2 regions of the Paraburkholderia caledonica genome follow, and region 1 is predicted to be linked to the other one. Evidence: riboswitches for the same ligand, from Rfam matches in the RefSeq annotation. Region 1 holds a riboswitch; the other holds the start of a gene.
The links. Region 1 has a riboswitch for thiamine pyrophosphate ahead of H281_RS0128970 (FAD-dependent oxidoreductase). Riboswitches for the same ligand answer to the same signal wherever they lie in the genome.

Region 1 (4,552 bases):
GTGCAGCGTGGCCTTGTTCTCGGCGGCTTCGACGACCGCCGCGCCCTTTACCAGCCAGTGCGCCATCTGCCCCCCGTGCCGCGCGGCATCGGTGAGTACGATCAGATCGCCGCCGTTCGGCTCGTCGGGCGCGGTCAGGCAGATACGCCACGGCGCGTGGGTAGGCGGCCAGTCGCCAAGGCGCGCGCGGATGCGCTCGGTCGCCTCGGTGAGTTCGTCGGCGGGCGGCCAGAACAGGTCGCGGTCTTTCAGAGCCAATGTTTGCGTCATGCAGCGCTCCCGTCCTGATGCCAGAACGGCATGCCGACCACCGGCGTGCTCGCGTGGGCGCTCTCGCGCTCGGCCATCGGTCCCGCGAGAAACGCCTGGCGGCCCGCTTCGACGCCCAGCGCGAACGCGCGGGCCATCGCGTCCGGATGCGTGGCCTGCGACACGGCCGTGTTCAACAGCACCCCGTCAAAGCCCCATTCCATTACCTGCGCCGCATGCGACGGCACGCCAAGCCCGGCGTCGACAATGAGCGGCACGTCCGGCAACCGCTCGCGCAGCACGCGCAAGCCGTACGGATTGATGACACCCTTGCCGGTGCCGATCGGCGCGCCCCACGGCATCAGCGCTTCGCAACCGGCATCCAGCAGACGGCGGCCGATCACGAGGTCTTCGGTGCAATACGGCAGCACCTTGAAGCCGTCTTTGACGAGCTTCGCGGCCGCTTCGATCAGACCGACGGGATCGGGTTGCAACGTGTAGTCGTCGCCGATCAGTTCGAGCTTGATCCACTCGGTTTCGAAGATTTCACGCGCCATGTGCGCGGTCGCCACGGCCTCGCCGACGGTCAGGCACCCTGCCGTATTGGGCAATAGCGGCACGCCATGGTGCTTGAGCAGATCGAAGAAGCCGGCTTCAGCGCCGCCTTCGTTCATCTGCCGACGCAGCGCGACCGTCACCATGCCGGGTCGGGCGGCGTCGATGGAATCCGACAGCGATTGCAGCGACGGGTAACGCGACGTGCCAAGCAGCACGCGGCTCGCGAAGGGTTGGCCGTACAGCGTGAGCGCGTCGGCGGCCTGTGGGGTAGTCATTTGCATGTCCTGGTCTCCTGCAATGCGTGACGGCGTTAACCGCCGGCCACGGGTTGCACGACATCGAGCTTGTCGCCCGGTTGCAGCGCGCGCGCCGCGTGCTGCGCGCGTGCGACGAAATCGCCGTTGAGCGCGACGGCGAACGGCGGCCGCGCGCCGTAAGCGGCGAGCGCATCAGCGACAGTCGCGCCTTCGGGCAGCGACAGCGGCTTCTGGTTAATGTGAATGTCCATGATGTTCGAATACGGTTCAGTCGATGGCTAAAGCACAAGCGTGCTGACGGCACTGCGGCACGGTTCGGCGCTCATGCCGGCTCCCGCGCACAATCGTGCTGGAAAAGCTCGCTCCAGCGCGCGCCGCGCTGCCAGTCCGCGAACGCGTCGGCGTTGCCGATGCGCCCGTCCAGCAGCGCCGTCGCGAAGCGCACGGCTTCGTCGGCGACTTCGGGCACGATCATGTAGCCGTGCCGGTAAAGGCCGTTCACCCGCAGCGTCTGCGCGCCGTCCCACAGCAATGCCGGCCGATGATCGGGCAAAGTCGGGCGGCACTGCGAATTCAGCTCCAGAATGCGCGCCTCGCCAAAGCCCGGATGCACGGAAAACGCAGCGCTCAAAAGCTCCAGTGCGGAACGCACGCTGACGGGCGACATGTCCTCGCCTTCCACCTCGGTTGCGCCGATCACGTAGAGATCGTCCTGCTTCGGTGCAATGTAGAGCGGATAACGCGGATGCAGCAGCCGCACCGGGCGCGTCAGGTTAATGCCTGGCGCTTGCACGCGTGCGACCTCACCGCGAATGCCGCGCAGCGTCGGCAGCACGGGTTTGGCGCCGAGGCCGCGGCAGTCGATCGTGACGCGCGCGGGCGGCAGCGCAGCGTCGCTAACAGGTGTATTCCAGTGAGTCTGAACGCCGCGTTGCGCAAGCCCTGCCGCAAGCGCGCGAAGCACCTGGCGGTTATCCAGCTGGCCTTCGCGCGGCAGGAGCCACCCCTGACTAAAGCGTCCCGCCAGCGCCGGCTCGGCCGCACCGAGCTGCGCGCCGGCCAGCGTGACGAAGCCGCCGTCCAGCAATTCGGCCGGCGCGTTCGAACGCACGCGTCGTTCGAACAACGGCGCCTCGGTGCGATCCGCGTGATGCCAGACGACGAGCGTGCCATTGCGCTGAAAGAACACCGGTTCGGGCAGTTCGGCCAGCACTTGCGGCCAGGTATCGAGCGAGGTCGCGCCCAATCGCGTGATCAGAAGTTCGGCACTCGCGGCTTCGGCGAGCGGCGCCAGCATCGCTGCGGCGACCCACGCGGCGGCTTGCGAACCGGCTGCGTCGCCGCGCTCATAGAGCGCGACGCGATGCCCTTGCCCGGCGAGCCGCCACGCGACGAGACGCCCGCACAGGCCGCCGCCGAGCACCGCGAAATCGAGTTGTGCAGAGCGGCTCATCGTGCGCACTCCGATCCAATGCAACGCGCAATGGCAACGCAGTGCACGCCGCCGGCGACGTGACAAGGAGCAAGAAACATAACTGAAGAATAGGCGGTCATCGAGTCCTTTCCGTACGGCCAAAAAGAAGCGCGTACCCAGGACGAAACCGGCGGGCAAGGCCGGCCAGGCAATAGCGTGCTTCAATGAAGAACGCCGCCCGGCGGGGAATGGAAGACTGGTTGCTTCCGGAAACTTCCCGCGCCGGTATTACCCGGATCGGGTGCAAAGGGTCTCTCTCAGCCTCGCTGCCGCAGCGTGAAAATCACGCCGCTCAAGTGCGAAGCACCCCTGTTTCGTCGAAGGTCATTAGACCATAAAAGGCGCGGCGCTCGCAAACGAGCGGCGCGCGGCATCGCACGCGCCTTGATCCGGCACCGCCTTGGGCGTCGCCCATATCGGCGGCGCGGCGCTCTGGCACAATGCCAGCAGAGATGGCGCAGCGAATGCGGCGTGACGCGGGGCCTGGCGGCGCGAAGTCGCGGCGACGCAGGCGAAACACCCGCAGCGCGGTCGCCGGAAAACTCGCGCCGATCATTAATTTTCGCTTAAGGGCTTCGCGCCAGAATCGGCAATCGCACCGGTGATGCTTGCCGGGTGTCGCCACCCGCACACGCACAAATATTCGCAATGGGCCGGCCTGCGTGGGTCGGCCCGAATGGAACAGCACTCCTCAGGACGCTCATGACAACGAATACATCCGCCAGCCCCGCGCTGCCGCCAGACGAGAAAGTCTCCGCCTGGAGCCTGATCAAGCCCTACTGGGTGTCGGAAGAACGCAAGACGGCGTGGGCGTTGCTTCTCGCGATCATCGTGATGAATCTGCTGGTCGTGTGGATCAACGTCCGGCTCAACCGCTGGAGCGCCGACTTCTACAACGCGCTGCAAACCAAGAATGTGCGCGACTTCCCACATTTGCTGATGGTGTTTTCGGGCCTCGCGTTCGGCTACATCATTCTCGCGGTCTACGGGCGTTACATGCGGCAGATGCTCGGCTTCCGCTGGCGTCAGTGGCTCACCACGCGCTATCTGAACGAGTGGCTGCACGACAGCGCGTTCTACCGGATCGAGCGCGACCGTCTTGCCGACAACCCAGACCAGCGGATCAGCGACGATCTTCAGTCGTTCGCCACCACCACGCTGTCGCTCACGCTCGATCTGCTGTCCACGGTCGTCACGCTGGTGTCGTTCATCACGATCCTGTGGTCGCTCGCCGGCGCGCTGACCATCACTCTCGGCGGCGTTCCGCTGCACATCCCCGGCTATATGGTCTGGGCGGCCGCGCTTTACGCGGTGGTCGGATCGCTCGTGATCCAGAAAGTCGGCCACCCGCTGGTGCCGATCAACTATCAGGCACAGAAAGTCGAAGCGGATTTCCGTTTCGGCCTGATCCGTCTGCGCGAAAACGCGGAGCAGATCGCGTTCTACAACGGCATGGACACGGAGAAGAAAAACGCGCATTCGCTGTTCGGCCGGATTCGCGACAACTGGTGGCAGGTCATGAAGTACACGAAGCGTTTGACCTTCGTGCTGAGCTTCTATGGCCAGATCGCAATCATTTTCCCGCTCGTCGTGGCTGCGCCGCGTTACTTCGCGGGCGCCTTCACATTCGGCGTGCTGATGCAGATTTCGAGCGCGTTCGGCACCGTCAGCGATTCGTTCTCGTGGTTTATCAACAGTTACTCGACACTCGTCGAGTGGCGCGCCACCGTGAACCGGTTGCGCGAATTCAAGCGGGTCGTGCACGCACCGCGTCTGAAGGAATCGGTGTCGCCGGCCACCGCGCACGGCGGCATCAACCTGCATTTCGTCGACGCCGACTCGCTCACCACCGACCGCCTGAAGCTCGCGCTGCCCAACGGCACTCCGCTGTCGCGCATCCGCGATATCGCGATCGAACCCGGCTCACGGTGGCTCGTGCGCGGCCCATCCGGCTCGGGCAAGAGCACGTTGATGCGCGCGCTCGCCGGCCTCTGGCCGTTCGGCGACGGCTCGA
Region 2 (4,552 bases), on a different contig from region 1:
GAAGAAACGTCCGGTCGCAAGGTTCAACGCGAGATACGCGAGGCCGTTGAAAACCAGCAGCCACATCGCTGCGAAATGCCATTGCAATGCGCCGCCGAGCCAACCGCCGAGCGTGATTTCCGTCGGAAAACGGAACGCGGGAAAGACCGGCGACGCGTCGTAAATGCGCCATCCCGACAGCATCATGACGATCGCCGCGAGTGCGTTGAGCCAATGCGTGATGCGCACCCATACCGGATGTATCACGCCGCTGGAGGGCGCGGCAGGCGGTGCGCTGTCGCGAACAACATGAGGCGTTGCCATGGGAATCTCCGTTGATTGACGCGAGCTCAATGGCAGGCGGCCAGTTCGGCCACCTGCAGCACGTCGCCGGTTGCTGCGTTCTGGACAAAAGCGACTACGCCAAATCTGTCGGCCGACGCGTTCGCGTTCCTGTTCGTATCGGCATTGGTATCGGCATCGTCGAAACGAATGTCGCGAGTAATCTGCGCATTGCCGCCGACGAGCGGCACCGGCCCGATCCATTGCCGCACCACTCGTTCGTGATGCAATGTCGCGCCGCGGTTTTCGCCGGCGCCGACCTGCGAGCTCAGCGAGTTTTCATACACCGCGACGTAGGCATCGAGCGGCCCGACGGTATCGGCAGCCTTGCTGTCAAAGCGTGCTGCGACGTTGAATGCGCCGCCCGTCTGCGGCTTCAGTTCGAGGGCAACGTTCGCTCGTGCCGGCTCAGCCACGAGCTTGCCGACGCGACCTTCGAAACTGTCGCGTTGCGACCAGCTTCGCAACTCCCGCCCCGCCACGAAAACTTCAGGCGTGTAGATGGTGTGACCGCCCGCAAGATCGGTGAGCGTCTGCTGCCGTTCGGTGAAGCGGTGCTGCGAGAAGCGATCCGTCCAACCGAGGCTGTTCCAGTAGTCGACGTGCAGCGCCAGAGGCACGATGCTTTGCGTTGAACCGCTGTGCTTCCATTGGCTGAGCCACTGGTCGGCGGGCGGACAGCTATTGCACCCTTCGCTGCTGTACAACTCGACGAGCGCAACGCGATGCGCTGGACTGCGCGCGCTGCACATCGCGCCGGCTGCATTTGCTAGACCGCTCGCGGACAACATTGCTATTGCACTGAGAACTGCGACGGCTCGAACGAACGGTCGGCGTGCGCGGCGCATGACGATTGATTGCATGACCTGCTCCTATCGGGATCTGCACGTTTGTCGATGCGCGCAGCAGGTTATGACAGCCCCCCGCAAATTTTTTTGCCTGACGTTTGCACGCGTGTTCATCGCATCACCGTTTGGCGCGGCCCGACTTACAGCGGCGAAATGTTCGCGAAGGTCGTTGAAAGACGCCGTGCTAACATGCCCTTAGTCACTGCGCCGCTCGCTGTCGTCACAGTCATCGTCAGCTACAAGCGGTGCGTCGCCCATCTCCACTCGACAACTGCCGGCCCTTCAATGCGTTCTCCGACTTCACGCGCCCACACCCGCTTGCGCCCCCGCCGCGCAAGTGGATGCGCGCGCGTGCAGTTCGCGCCGCATTCCGCCGAGGAGCCGTCGCGAACGCTTCCGCCAGAAACGCTTCCGCTTCTCGCCGCCCGGCGCCCCACCTGACGCAGCTCGCTTCCTTGCCTGAAGCCGCGTCGTCCCCAAGGGGACTTTCGGGGCGCCGGGCCGATCACATCCGCATGATGTTTCCTCACACAGATTGCAGCCATATTGCAGATCGAATTGGAGTAGCCGCCGTGAAAACGACCAGAAGGACCAAGCAGTGTTACCTCACCGAACTCGACGTCGCCCGTCTTGAGAAGCACGCCGCTGCACCCGGCGCGGACGCACGTTTGCACGACATGCTCGACGACGTACTGGAGCGCGCGGTTATCGTCGATTCGCGCGAGATTCCGGCCAACGTGGTCACGATGAACTCGCAGGCGACGCTCGTCGACGAAAGCAGCGGTGAGCACATGACCTGGACCGTCGTCTATCCGCCCGACGCCGACTTCGCGCATGGCCGCCTGAATGTGTTCTCGCCAGTCGGCCTCGCGCTTCTCGGCGCGAAACGCGGCGAGCAGATTCGCTTCGTGCCGCCAAGCGGCGCCGAAAAGGTGCTGAAGCTCGAAAAGATCCTGTACCAGCCCGAAGCCTCGGACGATTTCACGCTGTAAGCAAACAGGCCGCGTGGCATAAGTGCTGCAGCGCGTCATACGCGGCGCGCCCGTCAATACAAGCATAGTGCGCAAATAGCGGATCGGCGGGCTGCAACGCGATGCGACGTCTTGCGCTTTCGCTCCCGCAGATAGCCCCGGCCCGCAAGGGCGCTGCGCCTCACGCACGACGCCCATACCGATCGCACACAGCATTGCAGACGGGTTGCCAAGCGGCGCCCGCCCGGTGTATCGTGTGCGCTGCTAACGCGGGGGTCCTGCGATGCACGGGAGTTGGAGGTCCGTGCCACGTGGGTGAGAAATACCCTTTGAACCTGATCTGGATAATGCCAGCGCAGGGAAGCGTACGGATTTCGCACTCCAGCCCTTGTGCCTCATCTCTCGCGAATTCCGACTACTTCCGTCTCGTCTCCTGCTTAGCGGCCCACATTGCTTTGACGGAGAACACGCATGAACGCCAACCCGAAGTTTCTTTCCGCCGACGCCCACGTCGACGAAGCCGCCGTCGCGCCGCTGCCGAACTCCCGCAAGGTCTACGTGACCGGCTCGCGCCCCGACATCCGCGTGCCGATGCGCGAAATCACGCAATCAGACACGCCAGACAGCTTCGGCGGTGAAAAGAATCCGCCCGTCTACGTCTACGATACGTCGGGTCCCTACTCCGATCCCGAAGCGAAGATCGACATCCGCGCCGGCCTGCCCGCGCTGCGTCAGCGCTGGATCGAAGAACGCGGCGACACGGAACCGCTCTCCGGCCTCACGAGCGACTACGGCCGCGAGCGCGCCGCCGATCCCGCGACCGCCGAATTGCGCTTTCAAGGCCTGCACCGCACGCCGCGCCGTGCGATGTCCGGCAAGAACGTGTCGCAGATGCACTACGCGCGCAAAGGCATCATTACGCCGGAAATGGAGTACATCGCGATTCGCGAGAACCAGCGCCGCGCGGAATATCTCGAGACGCTGAAGACAAGCGGTCCGAACGGCGAAAAGCTCGCCGCGATGATGGGCCGTCAGCATCCGGGCCAAGCATTCGGTGCAAGCGCTTTTGGTCCGAACGGCCTCACCGAAATCACGCCGGAATTCGTGCGCGACGAAGTTGCGCGCGGCCGCGCGATCATCCCGAACAACATCAATCACCCGGAAAGCGAGCCGATGATCATCGGCCGCAACTTCCTCGTGAAGGTGAACGCGAACATCGGCAACTCGGCGGTGACATCTTCGATCGGCGAGGAAGTCGACAAGATGACGTGGGCGATCCGCTGGGGCGGCGACACGGTGATGGATCTGTCGACCGGCAAACACATTCACGAAACGCGCGAGTGGATCATCCGCAATTCGCCGGTGCCGATCGGCACGGTGCCGATCTATCAGGCGCTCGAAAAGGTCAACGGCAAGGCTGAAGACCTGACGTGGGAGATCTTCCGCGATACGCTGATCGAACAGGCCGAACAAGGCGTCGATTACTTCACGATTCATGCCGGGGTGCGTTTGCAGTATGTGCCGCTGACCGCCAAGCGCATGACCGGTATCGTGTCGCGCGGCGGCTCGATCATGGCGAAGTGGTGCCTCGCGCATCACAAGGAAAGCTTCCTGTACGAGCATTTCGAAGACATCTGCGAAATCATGAAGGCGTATGACGTGGCCTTCTCGCTCGGCGACGGCCTGCGTCCCGGCTCGATTTACGACGCGAACGACGAAGCGCAACTCGGCGAATTGAAAACGCTCGGCGAGCTTACGCAGATCGCATGGAAGCACGACGTGCAGACGATGATCGAAGGCCCCGGCCACGTGCCGATGCAGTTGATCAAGGAGAACATGGACCTGCAACTCGAATGGTGTGACGAAGCGCCGTTCTACACGCTCGGGCCGCTCACCACCGACATCGCTCCCGGTTACGATCACATCACGTCGGGCATCGGCGCGGCAATGATCGGCTGGTTCGGCACCGCCATGCTCTGCTACGTGACGCCGAAGGAACACCTGGGCTTGCCGAACAAGGACGACGTGAAGACCGGCATCATCACGTACAAGCTCGCCGCGCACGCCGCCGATCTGGCGAAGGGCCATCCGGGCGCGCAGGTGCGTGACAATGCATTGAGCAAGGCGCGCTTCGAATTCCGTTGGGAAGATCAGTTCAACCTCGGTCTCGATCCGGATAAGGCACGCGAATTCCACGACGAAACGCTGCCGAAGGATTCCGCAAAGGTCGCGCATTTCTGCTCGATGTGCGGCCCGCATTTCTGCTCGATGAAGATCACGCAGGACGTGCGCGAATTCGCGGCGCAACAGGGCGTCACCGACGACGAGGCGCTGAAAAAAGGCATGGAAGTGAAATCCATCGAGTTCATGAAGAAAGGCGCAGAGATCTATCAGCGGCAGTAAAGCCACGCG

Region 2: it holds a riboswitch for thiamine pyrophosphate, as region 1 does, so the genes downstream of both, thiC (phosphomethylpyrimidine synthase ThiC) here and H281_RS0128970 (FAD-dependent oxidoreductase) in region 1, are expected to answer to the same signal.

The regions. Positions count from the first base shown of each region.
Region 1 covers NZ_KB911047.1:59,877-64,428, reverse strand. Annotated here, with positions in the region: gene thiE (thiamine phosphate synthase) at 1-270, opposite strand, end outside; gene H281_RS0128980 (thiazole synthase) at 267-1,082, opposite strand; gene thiS (sulfur carrier protein ThiS) at 1,118-1,315, opposite strand; gene H281_RS0128970 (FAD-dependent oxidoreductase) at 1,387-2,517, opposite strand; TPP riboswitch at 2,736-2,859, opposite strand; gene H281_RS0128960 (ABC transporter ATP-binding protein/permease) at 3,241-4,552, shown strand, end outside.
Region 2 covers NZ_KB911034.1:438,091-442,642, reverse strand. Annotated here, with positions in the region: gene H281_RS0102035 (cytochrome b/b6 domain-containing protein) at 1-303, opposite strand, end outside; gene H281_RS0102030 (DUF1223 domain-containing protein) at 330-1,184, opposite strand; gene H281_RS0102025 (GreA/GreB family elongation factor) at 1,742-2,161, shown strand; TPP riboswitch at 2,402-2,520, shown strand; gene thiC (phosphomethylpyrimidine synthase ThiC) at 2,612-4,543, shown strand.